DNA from 3 places in the Pseudomonas sp. H3_A02 genome. Region 1 is predicted to be linked to each of the others. Evidence: predicted binding sites of a transcription regulator. Region 1 holds the regulator's gene; each other region holds the start of a gene.
The links. The regulator FliA, encoded in region 1, starts transcription of late flagellar genes. The targets are predictions, from matches to a motif close to CTAAAGTTTNNNNNNNNNNNGCCGNTAA.

Region 1 (4,210 bases):
CATCGTCCTGACCGGACATAACGTCTTCTCTTTTATCGGCATGAATTTGCGGACCTTCACCCTGAGAGAGATGTTTTTGTGGATCTTTTTCAGCAAGCATCGCTTCACGGTCGTGTTCGATGCCTGCAAAGCGGTCGACCTGGCTGGCCATCAACACCAGTTTGAGCAGGTTGCTTTCCACTTCGGTGACCAACTGGGTCACACGCTTGATCACCTGGCCGGTCAGGTCTTGATAGTCCTGGGCCAGCAGAATGTCGTTGAGGTTGCTTGCCACGGCGCGGTTCTCGGTGCTGCTGCGCGTCAGGAAACCGTCGACCCGACGGGCCAGCTCCCGAAACTCTTCAGCACCGACTTCGCGACGCATGAACCGGCCCCAGTCGGTGCTCAAGGCCTGGGCTTCTTCACTCAGGCCGTTGACCAGCGGCGTTGCGCTTTCCACCAGGTCCATGGTGCGGTTCGCCGCGGCCTCGGTCAGCTTGACCACATACCCCAGGCGCTCGGTGGCGTCGGTGATCTGCGAGACTTCCTCGGCCTGCGGCATGTGCGGGTCGATCTGGAAATTGACAATCGCGCTGTGCAGTTCACGCGTGAGCTTGCCCACTTCCTGATACAGACCGCGGTCACGGGTCTGGTTGAGCTCATGGATCATTTGAACCGCATCGCCAAAGCGACCTTTTTCAAGGCTGTCGACCAGTTCGCGGGCATGTTTTTTCAGGGTCGATTCGAAATCGCCCATTGAAGATTCGTTGTCCATAGCTCCCCCGTGGCGCCGTTAACCGATGCGTTCGAAGATTTTTTCGATCTTCTCTTTCAACGCCTGGGCCGTGAAGGGTTTGACCACATAGCCGTTTACACCGGCCTGGGCCGCTTCGATGATCTGCTCGCGCTTGGCTTCGGCAGTGACCATCAGCACCGGAAGATGCTTGAGCTTTTCGTCGGCGCGCACATGGCGCAACAAGTCGATACCGGTCATGCCGGGCATGTTCCAGTCAGTCACCAGAAAGTCGATGCTCCCGCTGTTGAGGACCGGAATGGCTGTGACGCCATCATCCGCCTCGACCGTGTTGGTGAACCCAAGGTCACGCAACAGGTTTTTTATGATCCGCCGCATCGTTGAGAAGTCATCAACGATGAGGATTTTCATGTTCTTGTCCAATTCGACCTCCAAGCAGTCTTAAACGCGCCCAGCACCTGGACGCGCCATTTCAATCAATCCGGCACAACACTCGACAACGGTCCGGAGCACAACGGATGGAGACTGGCGCAGTACCTGCCAGGCCAGCCTCGTCGCAGTGTCCCCACACTGCCTGTCAACGCGCTCGCCACTCCCCCAAACGCCCCCGCAAACGGGCCGCGCACTGGCTGTGTAACTGGCTGACCCGCGATTCGCTGACCCCCAGGACCTCACCGATTTCCTTGAGGTTCAGCTCTTCGTCGTAGTACAGCGCCAAGACCAGTCGCTCACGCTCCGGCAAATTGGCAATCGCATCCGCCAGCGCGCTCTGGAAACGTTCATCTTCCAGGTCACGCGATGGCTCCATGTGAGCACTCGCGCCATCCTCGTGCAGCCCTTCGTGTTCGCCGTCCTGCAGCAGGTCGTCGAAACTGAACAGGCGGCTGCCCAAGGTATCGTTCAAAATCCCGTAATAATCATCGAGACTTAACTGGAGTTCGGCAGCAACTTCGTGATCTTTAGCGTCACGCCCGGTTTTCGCTTCAATTGCCCGAATCGCGTCACTGACCATGCGGGTATTGCGGTGCACCGAACGCGGCGCCCAATCGCCCTTGCGGACTTCATCGAGCATCGCCCCGCGAATGCGAATACCGGCATAGGTCTCGAAACTGGCGCCTTTGCTGGCGTCGTATTTGTTCGACACTTCAAGCAGGCCGATCATGCCGGCCTGGATCAAGTCCTCGACCTGGACACTGGCCGGCAACCGCGCCAGCAAGTGGTAGGCGATACGCTTGACCAGTGGCGCATAACGCTCGATCAATTCGTATTGGGCGTCCCGTGCCGATTTTTTGTAGAGATGGTTGTAACCGCTGGCTGTCATAGCACGGGCCCTGCTGTTTGTTGCACAAGACGTTCGACGAAAAACTCCAGATGCCCGCGAGGATTGGCCGGCAATGGCCAGGTATCGACCTTCTGGGCGATCGCCTTGAACGCCAGCGCGCATTTGGAACGTGGAAAGGCTTCATAGACGGCACGTTGCTTCTGGACGGCCTTGCGCACGCTTTCGTCGTAAGGCACCGCGCCGACGTATTGCAGGGCGACGTCCAGGAAGCGATCGGTGACCTTGGTCAACTTGGCGAACAGGTTGCGTCCTTCCTGCGGGCTCTGGGCCATGTTGGCCAGGACGCGGAAGCGGTTCATGCCATAGTCGCGGTTCAGCAGTTTGATCAGGGCGTAGGCGTCGGTGATGGACGTCGGTTCGTCGCAGACCACCAGCAGCACTTCCTGGGCGGCGCGCACGAAACTGACGACCGAGTCGCCAATGCCAGCCGCGGTATCGATCACCAGCACATCGAGGTTGTCGCCGATGTCGCTGAAAGCCTGGATCAGGCCCGCGTGTTGGGCTGGGGTCAGGTGAACCATGCTCTGGGTGCCGGAGGCAGCCGGCACGATACGAATCCCGCCTGGCCCCTGCAACAGCACGTCGCGCAGTTCGCAGCGGCCTTCGATCACGTCCGCCAGGGTGCGTTTGGGGGTAAGCCCCAGCAGCACGTCGACGTTCGCCAGGCCCAGGTCGGCGTCCAGCAGCATGACCCGTCGGCCAAGCTCTGCAAGAGCCAGGGACAAGTTCACTGACACGTTAGTCTTCCCGACGCCACCTTTGCCGCCGGTCACCGCGATCACCTGTACGGGATGCATGCTGCCCATGTTCGTTCTTTACCTTGTCTTCTTAGACGGAGGCCACATTACTGGCTGCGCGTTCGCATAAGGAACAATGCATGGCAGACCATCGATGTAGGTACAAAAAATATTCATGATTACCTCAGCCGACCTGCTTGCTCGGGCTGTGGTAGATGTCAGCGAACATGTCAGCCATGGCTTCTTCGCTGGGTTCTTCCTGCATTTGCACACTCACGGCACGACTGACCAGTTGATGACGGCGCGGCAGATGCAAATCATCCGGGATCCGCGGCCCATCGGTCAGGTAGGCCACCGGCAGTTCATGACCGATCGCCAGGCTCAACACCTCGCCCAGGCTTGCCGTTTCGTCCAGCTTAGTCAGGATGCAGCCGGCCAGTCCGCAGCGTTTGTAGCTGTGGTATGCGGCGGTTAGAACCTGTTTCTGGCTGGTGGTTGCCAACACGAGATAATTTTTTGACTTGATACCGCGTCCGGCCAGGCTTTCGAGCTGCATGCGCAGGGCTGGATCGCTGGCTTGCAGGCCCGCGGTATCGATCAGCACAACGCGTTTGCGCAGCAAAGGCTCCAGCGCCTGGGCCAGGGATTGGCCCGGATCCACATGGGTCACCGACACATTGAGGATCCGGCCCAGGGTCTTGAGTTGTTCCTGGGCACCGATGCGGAAACTGTCCATGCTCACCAGGGCGATGCTCTGGGCGCCGTACTTGAGTACATAACGGGCGGCGAGCTTGGCCAGGGTGGTGGTCTTGCCCATGCCGGCAGGACCGACCATGGCAATCACTCCGCCCTCTTCCAGTGGCTCGACTTCCGGCGTGGAGATCATCCGCGCCAGGTGCGCCAGCAACATGCGCCAAGCCTGGCGCGGTTCTTCGATACCATTGATCAGCGCCAGCAGGTCCCGGGACAACGGGCCGGACAGGCCGATGCGTTGCAGGCGACGCCACAGGTTGGCCTGGGCCGGACGGCTGCCTTGCAGCTGGTTCCAGGCCAGGGAGCCGAGCTGGACTTCCATCAGCTCGCGCAGGCTGTTGAGTTCAAAGCGCATTGAGTCCAGGGCGCGCGGATCGACCCCGCGGACAGGCGCGGCGGGAGCCGGTTCCGGACGACGCGGTTCGGCCTGGGCCTGCTCCATTAGCGGTTCGGCGGCGGTCAAGGGCAGGCCGGCGGTCAGCGGCTGACCGGCGAACAATTGACGATTGGTGCCCGCGGCACCCTCGCCTTCGCTGCTGCGCAGGCTCAGTTCGGCCTGGGCGCTGGCGATGCGCGATTGGGTCTTGCGCAGCTCATCTTCGAGCTCCATGTTCGGAACCCGCGGGGCCAGCGCAGACAGTTTGT
Region 2 (4,210 bases), 1.4 Mb from region 1:
TTCCACTCGTTGCGCGCTGTGACGCCCGGGCAGATCCAGGACGTGCTGGCCGCCAGCGACCGTGATTGCCCGGTGCACATCCACATCGCCGAGCAACAGAAGGAAGTCGACGACTGCCTGAGCTGGAGCGGCGCCCGCCCGTTGCAATGGCTGTACGAAAACACCGAGGTCGACCAGCGCTGGTGCCTGGTCCATGCCACCCATGCCAACGCCCAGGAAGTCAGCCTCATGGCCAAGAGCCGGGCGATTGCCGGTCTGTGCCTGACCACCGAAGCCAACCTGGGGGACGGGATTTTCCCGGCCGTGGATTTCCTCGCCCAGGGCGGACGCCTGGGGATCGGCTCCGACAGTCATGTGTCGTTGAGCGTGGTCGAAGAATTGCGTTGGCTGGAATATGGCCAGCGCCTGCGTGATCAACGGCGCAACCGCTTATACCGGACGGATCAGCCGATAGTTGGCCGCACCTTGTTTGACGCGGCATTGGAAGGCGGCGCCCAGGCCCTGGGACAACCGGTCGGCGCCCTCGACATCGGCAAGCGCGCCGACTGGCTGGTGCTCGATGGCAACGACCCATACCTGGCCACCGCCCAGAGCGACGGGATCCTCAATCGCTGGTTGTTTGCCGGCGGCGATCGCCAGGTGCGCGATGTGATGGTCGGTGGACAGTGGGTTGTGCGCGATGGGCGTCATGCCGGCGAAGAGGAAAGCGCCCGGGCGTTTACCCAGGTATTGCGCGAACTCCTGGGCTGATCGCAAAAAATCAATGTGGGAATACCACTGTGGGAGCGAGCTTGCTCGCGATGAGGCCTTCACACTCAACGCAAATGTTGACTGGAAATCCGTCATCGCGAGCAAGCTCGCTCCCACACTGGTTTTCGGGTGACCGTCAGTCCGAGGTCTTGGCCATCTGCCGATCCGAGGCGCGCCAGATCAGTCGTGTCGTGTCATAACCCTGCTGGCGCGCCTTGCTCAGCAGTTCCTCGCGCACGACGCTATTGACGGTCGGTGTGCGGGACAGCAGCCACATGTAGCGGCGGCTCGGGTCGCCGACGATAGCGGTCTTGTAGTCATCACTGACGTACAGCACCCAGTACTGCCCTTTCGCCACGCCCGGCACGATCCGTGAAAACCAGTTATCGAACTCGACCCAGAGCTTGTCGGTCTTGCCCGGCACCTGCGGCGTGGCGGTACCCTTGGCTTCCTCCCACTGCCAGTCCGAGGTCAGGCAGCGATTGAGCACACCCACATTGCCGTCTGGCTTGAGGGTGTAGTGAGCTTCCGATTGCGCGCAATTGCGCTGGAAATACATGGGCAGGCGGGCCAACTCATACCAGGTCCCTTGGTAACGCTTGAGATTGACGCTGTTGACCGTCTTGGGTGCCAGCGGATCTTCGCCAGAAGTGGCACAGCCAGCCAAAACCAGGCCAGCCAAAAGCACAAAAACTAACCGCATCATTATTTTTCTCCCGCAGGCCTCTGGCCTCGGTTTACTTCAGGCCTTGGCCGGAAAACATCAACACTTTGTCACCGGCGTACTGCACGCTGATAAAGCTTTTCTGGTCGCCCCAGGTGCAGCTGGACATGCCGAGGGCGCCTGAGCAATCGGTCGGTTTCCCCAGCAACGTTTCGACTTCGGCCTTGGGCATACCCGCCGACAGTTTCGAATAGTTTTCCTGGTTGACCTTGCTGCATGCGGTCAACACGACGCACATAAACAGCAGAGCGATAGATCGCAGCGACATGGTGAAACTCCTGGAACGGAAGGGAGGTGGCAGGGTGCCAACCTGATCCTTAGAAGAGAAAACCCTTATCTGGTTCCCTGACGTCCCCAGTATTTATTGGCCGTGCAGAGGTGTTTCATCGGTGAATCAACCGGTTTGTGACGCCGTCGTACCTTTCGTCGGGATTGACGCCCTGACGCCTGATGGGCCGGGCTTCTGCGCCGATAAAAAGTAACAGCGCAAAACCCTGCGCTATGGCAAATTGACAGCCCTTCCTGACCCGTCCCTCCGCGGTAGTGTTATTAATGACCAGAAACATGAAATTCAGCCATAAAATCCTGCTGGCTGCCGCCCTCGTGGTGGCCGTTGCATTCGCCTGTTTCATCCTGTTCAACGACTATCGTCAACGCCAGAGCCTGCACGCCAGCACCGAGACCTCCATGCAGGAGCTCGGCAGCCTGACCAGCCGCAACATCCAGACGTGGGTCGACGGCCGTATCCAATTGCTGCAATCGCTGGCCCAGCAGATCGCCGTGGACGGCAGCAGTGCCGACAGCCTCAAGCGCGCCGTGGGCCTGCCGGCCTACACCGGCAACTTCCAGCTCAGCTATTTCGGCGGCACCGACGGCGTGATGTTCTCGGTACCGGCCGGCAATCGCGCCGCCGACTACGACCCGCGCGCCCGTGGCTGGTACAAGGCCGCCAACAGCGCACAGCAAACCATTGTCACCGAGCCCTACATCGCCGCCTCGTCGGGCAAGCTGGTGATCACCGTCGCCACACCGGTACAGCGCCAGAACCAGATGATCGGCGTGGCCGGTGCGGACATCGACCTGTCCAGCGTCAGCGCCATCATCAACTCGCTGAACTTCGGCGGCCACGGCCACGCGTTCATCGTCAGCGCCGACGGCAAGATCCTGATCCACCCCGACAGCAAGCGCGTGCTCAAGACCTTGGCCGAGGCCTACCCCAACGGCGCACCGCAAATCAGCCCGGGCGTGAAGGAAGTCGATCTCGACGGCAAGACCCAATTCATCTCCTTCACCCGCGTCAACGGCGTGCCGGGCGCCGATTGGTACGTGGCGCTGGTGCTCGACAAGGACACCGCGCTGGCGATGCTCAGTGAGTTCCGTACATCGGCACTGATCGCCATGGTCATCGCCGTGGTGTTCATCATCGCCCTGCTGGGCATGTTGATCCGCGTGCTGATGCAGCCGCTGCTGACCATGGGCCGTGCCATGCATGACATCGCCGAAGGCGAAGGCGACCTGACCCGCCGCCTGGTCATCCACGGCCAGGACGAATTCGGCGCACTGGGCACGTCGTTCAACCGTTTTGTCGAGCGCATTCACACCTCGATCCGCGAAGTGGCCTCAGCCACCGGACAGGTCAACGAAGTCGCCTTGCGCGTGGTCAGTGCGTCCAACTCGTCGATGTTCAACTCCGACCAGCAGGCATCGCGCACCAGCAGCGTGGCCGCGGCCATCAACCAGCTTGGCGCCGCCGCCCAGGAAATCGCCCAGAACGCCGCCCTCGCCTCGCAACATTCCAGCGATGCCCGCAGCCTGGCCGAAGACGGTCAGCAAGTGGTGGATAAAACCATCGCGGCCATGCAGCAGTTGTCGGCCAAGATCAGCGATTCGTGTGGCAACATCGAAACCCTGAACAGCAACACGGTGAACATCGGCCAGATTCTTGAGGTGATCACCAGCATTTCCCAGCAGACCAACCTGCTCGCCCTCAACGCCGCCATCGAAGCAGCCCGGGCCGGTGAAGCCGGGCGCGGCTTCGCGGTGGTGGCCGATGAAGTGCGCAACCTGGCCCACCGCACCCAGGATTCGGCGCAGCAAGTGCAGAAGATGATCGAAGAACTGCAAGTCGGCGCACGGGAAGCGGTACTGACCATGACCGACAGCCAGCGCCAGAGCGAAAGCAGCGTCGGCATCGCCAACCAGGCCGGCGAACGACTGGGCAGCGTGACCCAGCGTATCGGTGAAATCGACGGCATGAACCAGTCCGTGGCGACCGCCACCGAAGAACAGACCGCCGTGGTGGAGTCGATCAACGTCGACATCACCGAGATCAATACCCTTAACCAGGAAGGCGTGGAAAACCTGCAAGCCACCTTGCGCGCCTGTGCCGACCTTGAGCAGCAGGCGGCGCGGTTGAAGCAGTTGGTGGGCAGTTTCCGGATCTAGCGCCTGGAAGGGGCCCCATCGCGAGCAAGCTCGCTCCCACAGTTGATCAGATTTCCCTGACGGAACTCGGTCAACTGTGGGAGCGAGCTTGCTCGCGATAGCGGCATCAGACGCGCAGAAAACTCAGAACCTGGACCCAGGCCTGCTCAAAAACTCCAGCTCATCAGCCGTGGACTCGCGCCCCAACACCGCATTGCGATGAGGAAACCGGCCAAACCGGGCAATGATCTTCTGATGCCGTTCGGCATAATCCAGGTTGTCTTCAAACACCGCCCGCTGCGCCTCAGGCTG
Region 3 (4,210 bases), 1.3 Mb from region 1:
TATGCAGCTCGTATCCCGAACCGATCAATGTTTTCGCTAACGCTCTGACATCGGGGCAATCAATTGAGAGGTTCATTCCGCGTCCATAAGGTTTTTGTAGCGGGCCTACTCGCCACGGTGACTCTTCGTGATCGTCTTGTTCCAGCATTAACTGGCTACCGTGATAGGAGATGAACATGAAGCCGTCGTTCGGTCTTTCATACTCAACGCTGAACCCAATGATCTTGCAATAAAATCTTGAGCTTGCCTTGATGTCGGACACAATCAGTTCAGGTATAAGCTTGTTAAAGGTGACCATAATTCCTCTTCCGTGAAGAATGTTTCGTATAGTTAATGGAGGTGCCATTCTGTCGTGAGCTCTAGAAAAGTCCAATCGATTTTTCTGATGCTTTTGTCATTGTTTATGTTGGCTGCGATCGTTTGACGATAATGCCGCAGTTATAAATTATGTCTGAAAGTTAAAGTAGGCCGGTGGCCAAAGCAGCGAGGTTATTTAAGGATGATAAATCTGCAGAGACACATGTCGAACATCACATATTGGTAGAGCAGTGCCTCAGCTCCAATAGGGACTGATGCACTGCTTCATGCGTTATGTGTTTGGAGCAACTCGTTAAGCGGCCGTTGGTGACAAACGCGCCTATGCCTCTAAACTTTGAACCGCCCTACCAGCGTCTGCAAGTGCACGCCTAGCCGGGCCAATTCCGCACTCGAAGCGGCAGTCTCCTCACTGGACGACGCCGTCTGCTCCGAAACATCACGTACATTCAGCACACTACGGTTGATCTCCTCAGCCACAGCGCTCTGCTGCTCGGCCGCAGCGGCGATCTGCTGGTTCATCGACTGGATCGCCGAAACCGTGCGAGTGATGTTCTCCAGCGAGCCCCCCGCGCGGCGGGTCAGTTCGACGCTGTTATCGGTCAGGTTGCGGCTGTTGTCCATGATGGTCGCGACCTGCTGGGTCCCCGATTGCAGGCCGACGATCAGCTCTTCGATTTCTTCGGTGGACTTCTGGGTGCGCTGCGCCAGGCTGCGAACCTCATCGGCGACCACTGCAAAACCACGCCCTGCTTCCCCGGCACGGGCCGCTTCGATGGCGGCGTTGAGGGCCAGCAGGTTGGTTTGCTGGGCTACGGACTTGATCACGTCGAGCACGCTGCCGATCTTGTCGCTTTCACGCTTCAGGTCGCCCATCGCCGCGGTGGAGTTGCCCACTTCGAGGGCCAGGCGTTCGATCTGGGCGATGGCTTCACCGACGACTTTTTCGCCTTCGCGGGCCTGTTGGTCGGCAGCGACGGCGGCTTCGGAGGCTTCCTCGGCGTTGCGGGCGACTTCCTGCACCGTGGCGGTCATTTCATGCATGGCGGTGGCGACCTGATCGGTTTCCACCTTTTGACTGTTGACCCCGGCGCTGGTCTGCTCGGTCACGGCCGAGAGCTGTTCGGCGGCGCTGGCGATTTGCGTGACACCTTCGCCGATGCCACCGATCAATTGCCGCAGGCCCACGGTCATGCTTTGCATGGCGCGTTGCAGTTGGCCCAGTTCGTCGCGACGGTCAGACGTGAGGTTGTGGGTCAGGTCGCCAGCGGCTACGCGTTCGGCAACCTTCAAGGTGTCGTTGAGTGGGCCGACGATCTGCCGGGTGATGAGCAGCGCTGCAATCACGCCGAACAGCAGGGCCAGCGCAGCCGCTGCGATGAGAACGGTCTTGGCCTGGGCGGTATCGTGGTCTCGCACCGCCGTCTGGGACACGGTGAGCTTCTGACTGGAATCGATCAGTACGTGGCCTTGCTCACTCATGCGCTGCAACGCGGCGCCATTATCGATCTGGGAGTCGCGGAACTGGCTGACCGCCGCGCGATAGACGTTCATCGAGTCGCTGGCCTGCTGAAGACTATCGGCGAACTCCTCGGGTAGCTGGGCCGGCAAGCGTGCCAGCAGTTTCAGGACATCGGTGATTGCATCGATGGCGGGCTGCTGGGCCTCGCTTTTTCCGCTGTAGGTGTAGCCGCGAACCTGATAGCGGGCCTGCTGGATCGCCTTGCTCAGGGCCACCACGTTGTTGAATTGAGTAACGTCGCCGCTTTGCAGCAATGCTTTTTCCACCTCGGCAACGCGGGCCACGGCGTTGTCGGCGCTGGCGCCGAGCTTGCTGCGGGCGTCTTCGCGGCTGACGGTGGCGCTGGTCATCTGGGCGAAGGCACTCTTGTATTCGGCAACGGCGGCCAGCTGTGCATCGATCAACGCCACATCGGCCGGTTGTTCGATCAACTGGCGAGCAGTCTTCAGGCCCTCTTCGAGCTTGCCCAGCAGGTCGTTGACCTGTTGCGGCCCTTTCTCGCCCCGCGTGCTGTTGTAGTCGATGCTGGCCAGATTCAAGTCTTTGCTCAAGTCGTTGAGACTGGCAATGAACCCCAGTTTATCGCCCCGGCTGATGACATTGCCCAGGCCGGACCAACCGGTGAATGCGATCATCAAGGTGAGGAACAGCACCAGGCCGAAGCCTGCACCGAGTTTGCGATTAACGCTTACATTTCCCAGACCCTGGGCAAGCCACCGGAACATGCTGATACTCCCTTGGAGCGCTGAATTGGTTTTATGGGCACTGTATCGGCGGCTTTGACGGGATCTGTAGAAATGAGCTCAGGATTCTCCGAGTGGCTTATTTGTGGCGAAGCAGAGATGCCTTTCAGAACAACCTTGCAAGCAATGCGGTAACCGCGGTCTCGACCCGCAGAATCCGCTCGCCCAGTTGTACCGGTTGCAAGCCGGCCTTGCCCAGTAGGTCGATCTCGTAGGGAATCCAACCGCCTTCGGGGCCGATGGCCAAGGTCACCGGCTCCGTGAGTGCTCGCGGGCAGGGTGGGTGGTTGCCAGGGTGGCCGACCAGTCCGAGGGTGCCGTTGGCGATGGCCGGCAGGCGGTCCTCGACAAAAGGCTTGAAGCGTTTCTCGATAACCACCTCAGGCAACACGCTGTCCCGGGCCTGCTCCAGGCCCAGGATCAGTTGCTCGCGAATGGCCTCGGGTTCGAGGAACGGCGTCTGCCAAAAGCTCTTTTCCACGCGATAGCTGTTGACCAGCACCACCCGCGGCACGCCCATGGTGGCGATGGTCTGGAACACTCGCCGGAGCATTTTCGGGCGCGGCAGCGCCAGCACCAGGGTCAACGGCAACTTGGCCGGCGGCGCCTGGTCGAGGGTCACTTGCAGTTCGGCCTCGCGAGCCTCCAGGCGCAGCACCTGGGCCGAGCCCATCAACCCGCCGATGCGCCCGACGCGCAGGCTGTCACCGACGGCACTGCGATGGACTTCCTGCATGTGGGTCAACCGGCGATCGCTCAGGATCACGCGGTCAGGCCCAATGAAGTCGGCCTCTTCGAGCAGCAGCAGGTTCACGCTTGGGTCGCTGGCGGCTGGTCGTTGTGGTCATCGACCGGCTGGTCCTCGGGTTCTTCTTCCCGGCGCTTGCGCACCAGGCCACCGAACAGGATGCCGATTTCGAACAGCAGCCACATCGGCACGGCCAGCAGGGTCTGGGAGAAAATGTCCGGCGGGGTGAGGATCATGCCGACCACGAAGCAGCCGATGATCACGTAGGGGCGGATCTTCTTCAGGTAGGCCACGTCGACCACGCCGATCCACACCAGCAGCACCACGGCCACGGGGATTTCGAACGCCACGCCGAAGGCGAAGAACAGCGTCATGACGAAATCCAGGTAGCTGCTGATGTCGGTCATCATCTCCACGCCCGCCGGGGTGGCGGCGGCGAAGAACTTGAAGATCAGCGGGAACACCAGGTAATAGGCGAAGGCCATGCCGGTGTAGAACAGCAGGATGCTGGATACCAACAGCGGTACGGCGATGCGTTTTTCATGCTTGTACAGGCCCGGGGCGATGAAACCCCAGATCTGGTGCAGGATCACCGGGATCGCCAGGAACAGCGAGACCATCATCGTCAGCTTCAGTGGCGTCAGGAACGGCGACGACACGTCGGTGGCGATCATCGTCGCGCCTACCGGCAGGTACTGGCGCAGCGGCGTGGAGACGAAGGTGTAGATCTGCTGGGTGAAGGAAAACAGCCCGGCGAAGATGATGAAAACCGCCGCGACGCAACGCAGCAGGCGGGTGCGCAACTCGGTGAGGTGCGATACCAGCGGCATCGGCTGGTCGTTTTCAGGGATATCGCTCATGGGGCTCGCGGCGGCAAAGTAG

Region 2: a site for FliA is predicted at 1,922-1,949, ahead of AB4N80_RS03285 (methyl-accepting chemotaxis protein). Genes of this name have one in related genera too.
Region 3: a site for FliA is predicted at 2,605-2,632, ahead of AB4N80_RS03160 (methyl-accepting chemotaxis protein). Genes of this name have one in related genera too.

What each region holds. Positions count from the first base shown of each region.
Region 1 covers NZ_CP162807.1:5,970,773-5,974,982, forward strand. Annotated here, with positions in the region: gene AB4N80_RS26195 (protein phosphatase CheZ) at 1-754, opposite strand, end outside; gene AB4N80_RS26200 (chemotaxis response regulator CheY) at 773-1,144, opposite strand; gene fliA (RNA polymerase sigma factor FliA) at 1,311-2,054, opposite strand; gene fleN (flagellar synthesis regulator FleN) at 2,051-2,881, opposite strand; gene flhF (flagellar biosynthesis protein FlhF) at 2,997-4,210, opposite strand, start outside.
Region 2 covers NZ_CP162807.1:780,909-785,118, forward strand. Annotated here, with positions in the region: gene AB4N80_RS03270 (formimidoylglutamate deiminase) at 1-750, shown strand, start outside; gene AB4N80_RS03275 (lipocalin family protein) at 887-1,456, opposite strand; gene AB4N80_RS03280 (hypothetical protein) at 1,488-1,742, opposite strand; gene AB4N80_RS03285 (methyl-accepting chemotaxis protein) at 2,027-3,919, shown strand; gene AB4N80_RS03290 (DUF924 family protein) at 4,043-4,210, opposite strand, start outside.
Region 3 covers NZ_CP162807.1:750,076-754,285, reverse strand. Annotated here, with positions in the region: gene AB4N80_RS03165 (bleomycin resistance protein) at 1-298, opposite strand, end outside; gene AB4N80_RS03160 (methyl-accepting chemotaxis protein) at 646-2,562, opposite strand; gene AB4N80_RS03155 (16S rRNA (uracil(1498)-N(3))-methyltransferase) at 2,687-3,394, opposite strand; gene tatC (twin-arginine translocase subunit TatC) at 3,391-4,188, opposite strand; gene tatB (Sec-independent protein translocase protein TatB) at 4,185-4,210, opposite strand, start outside.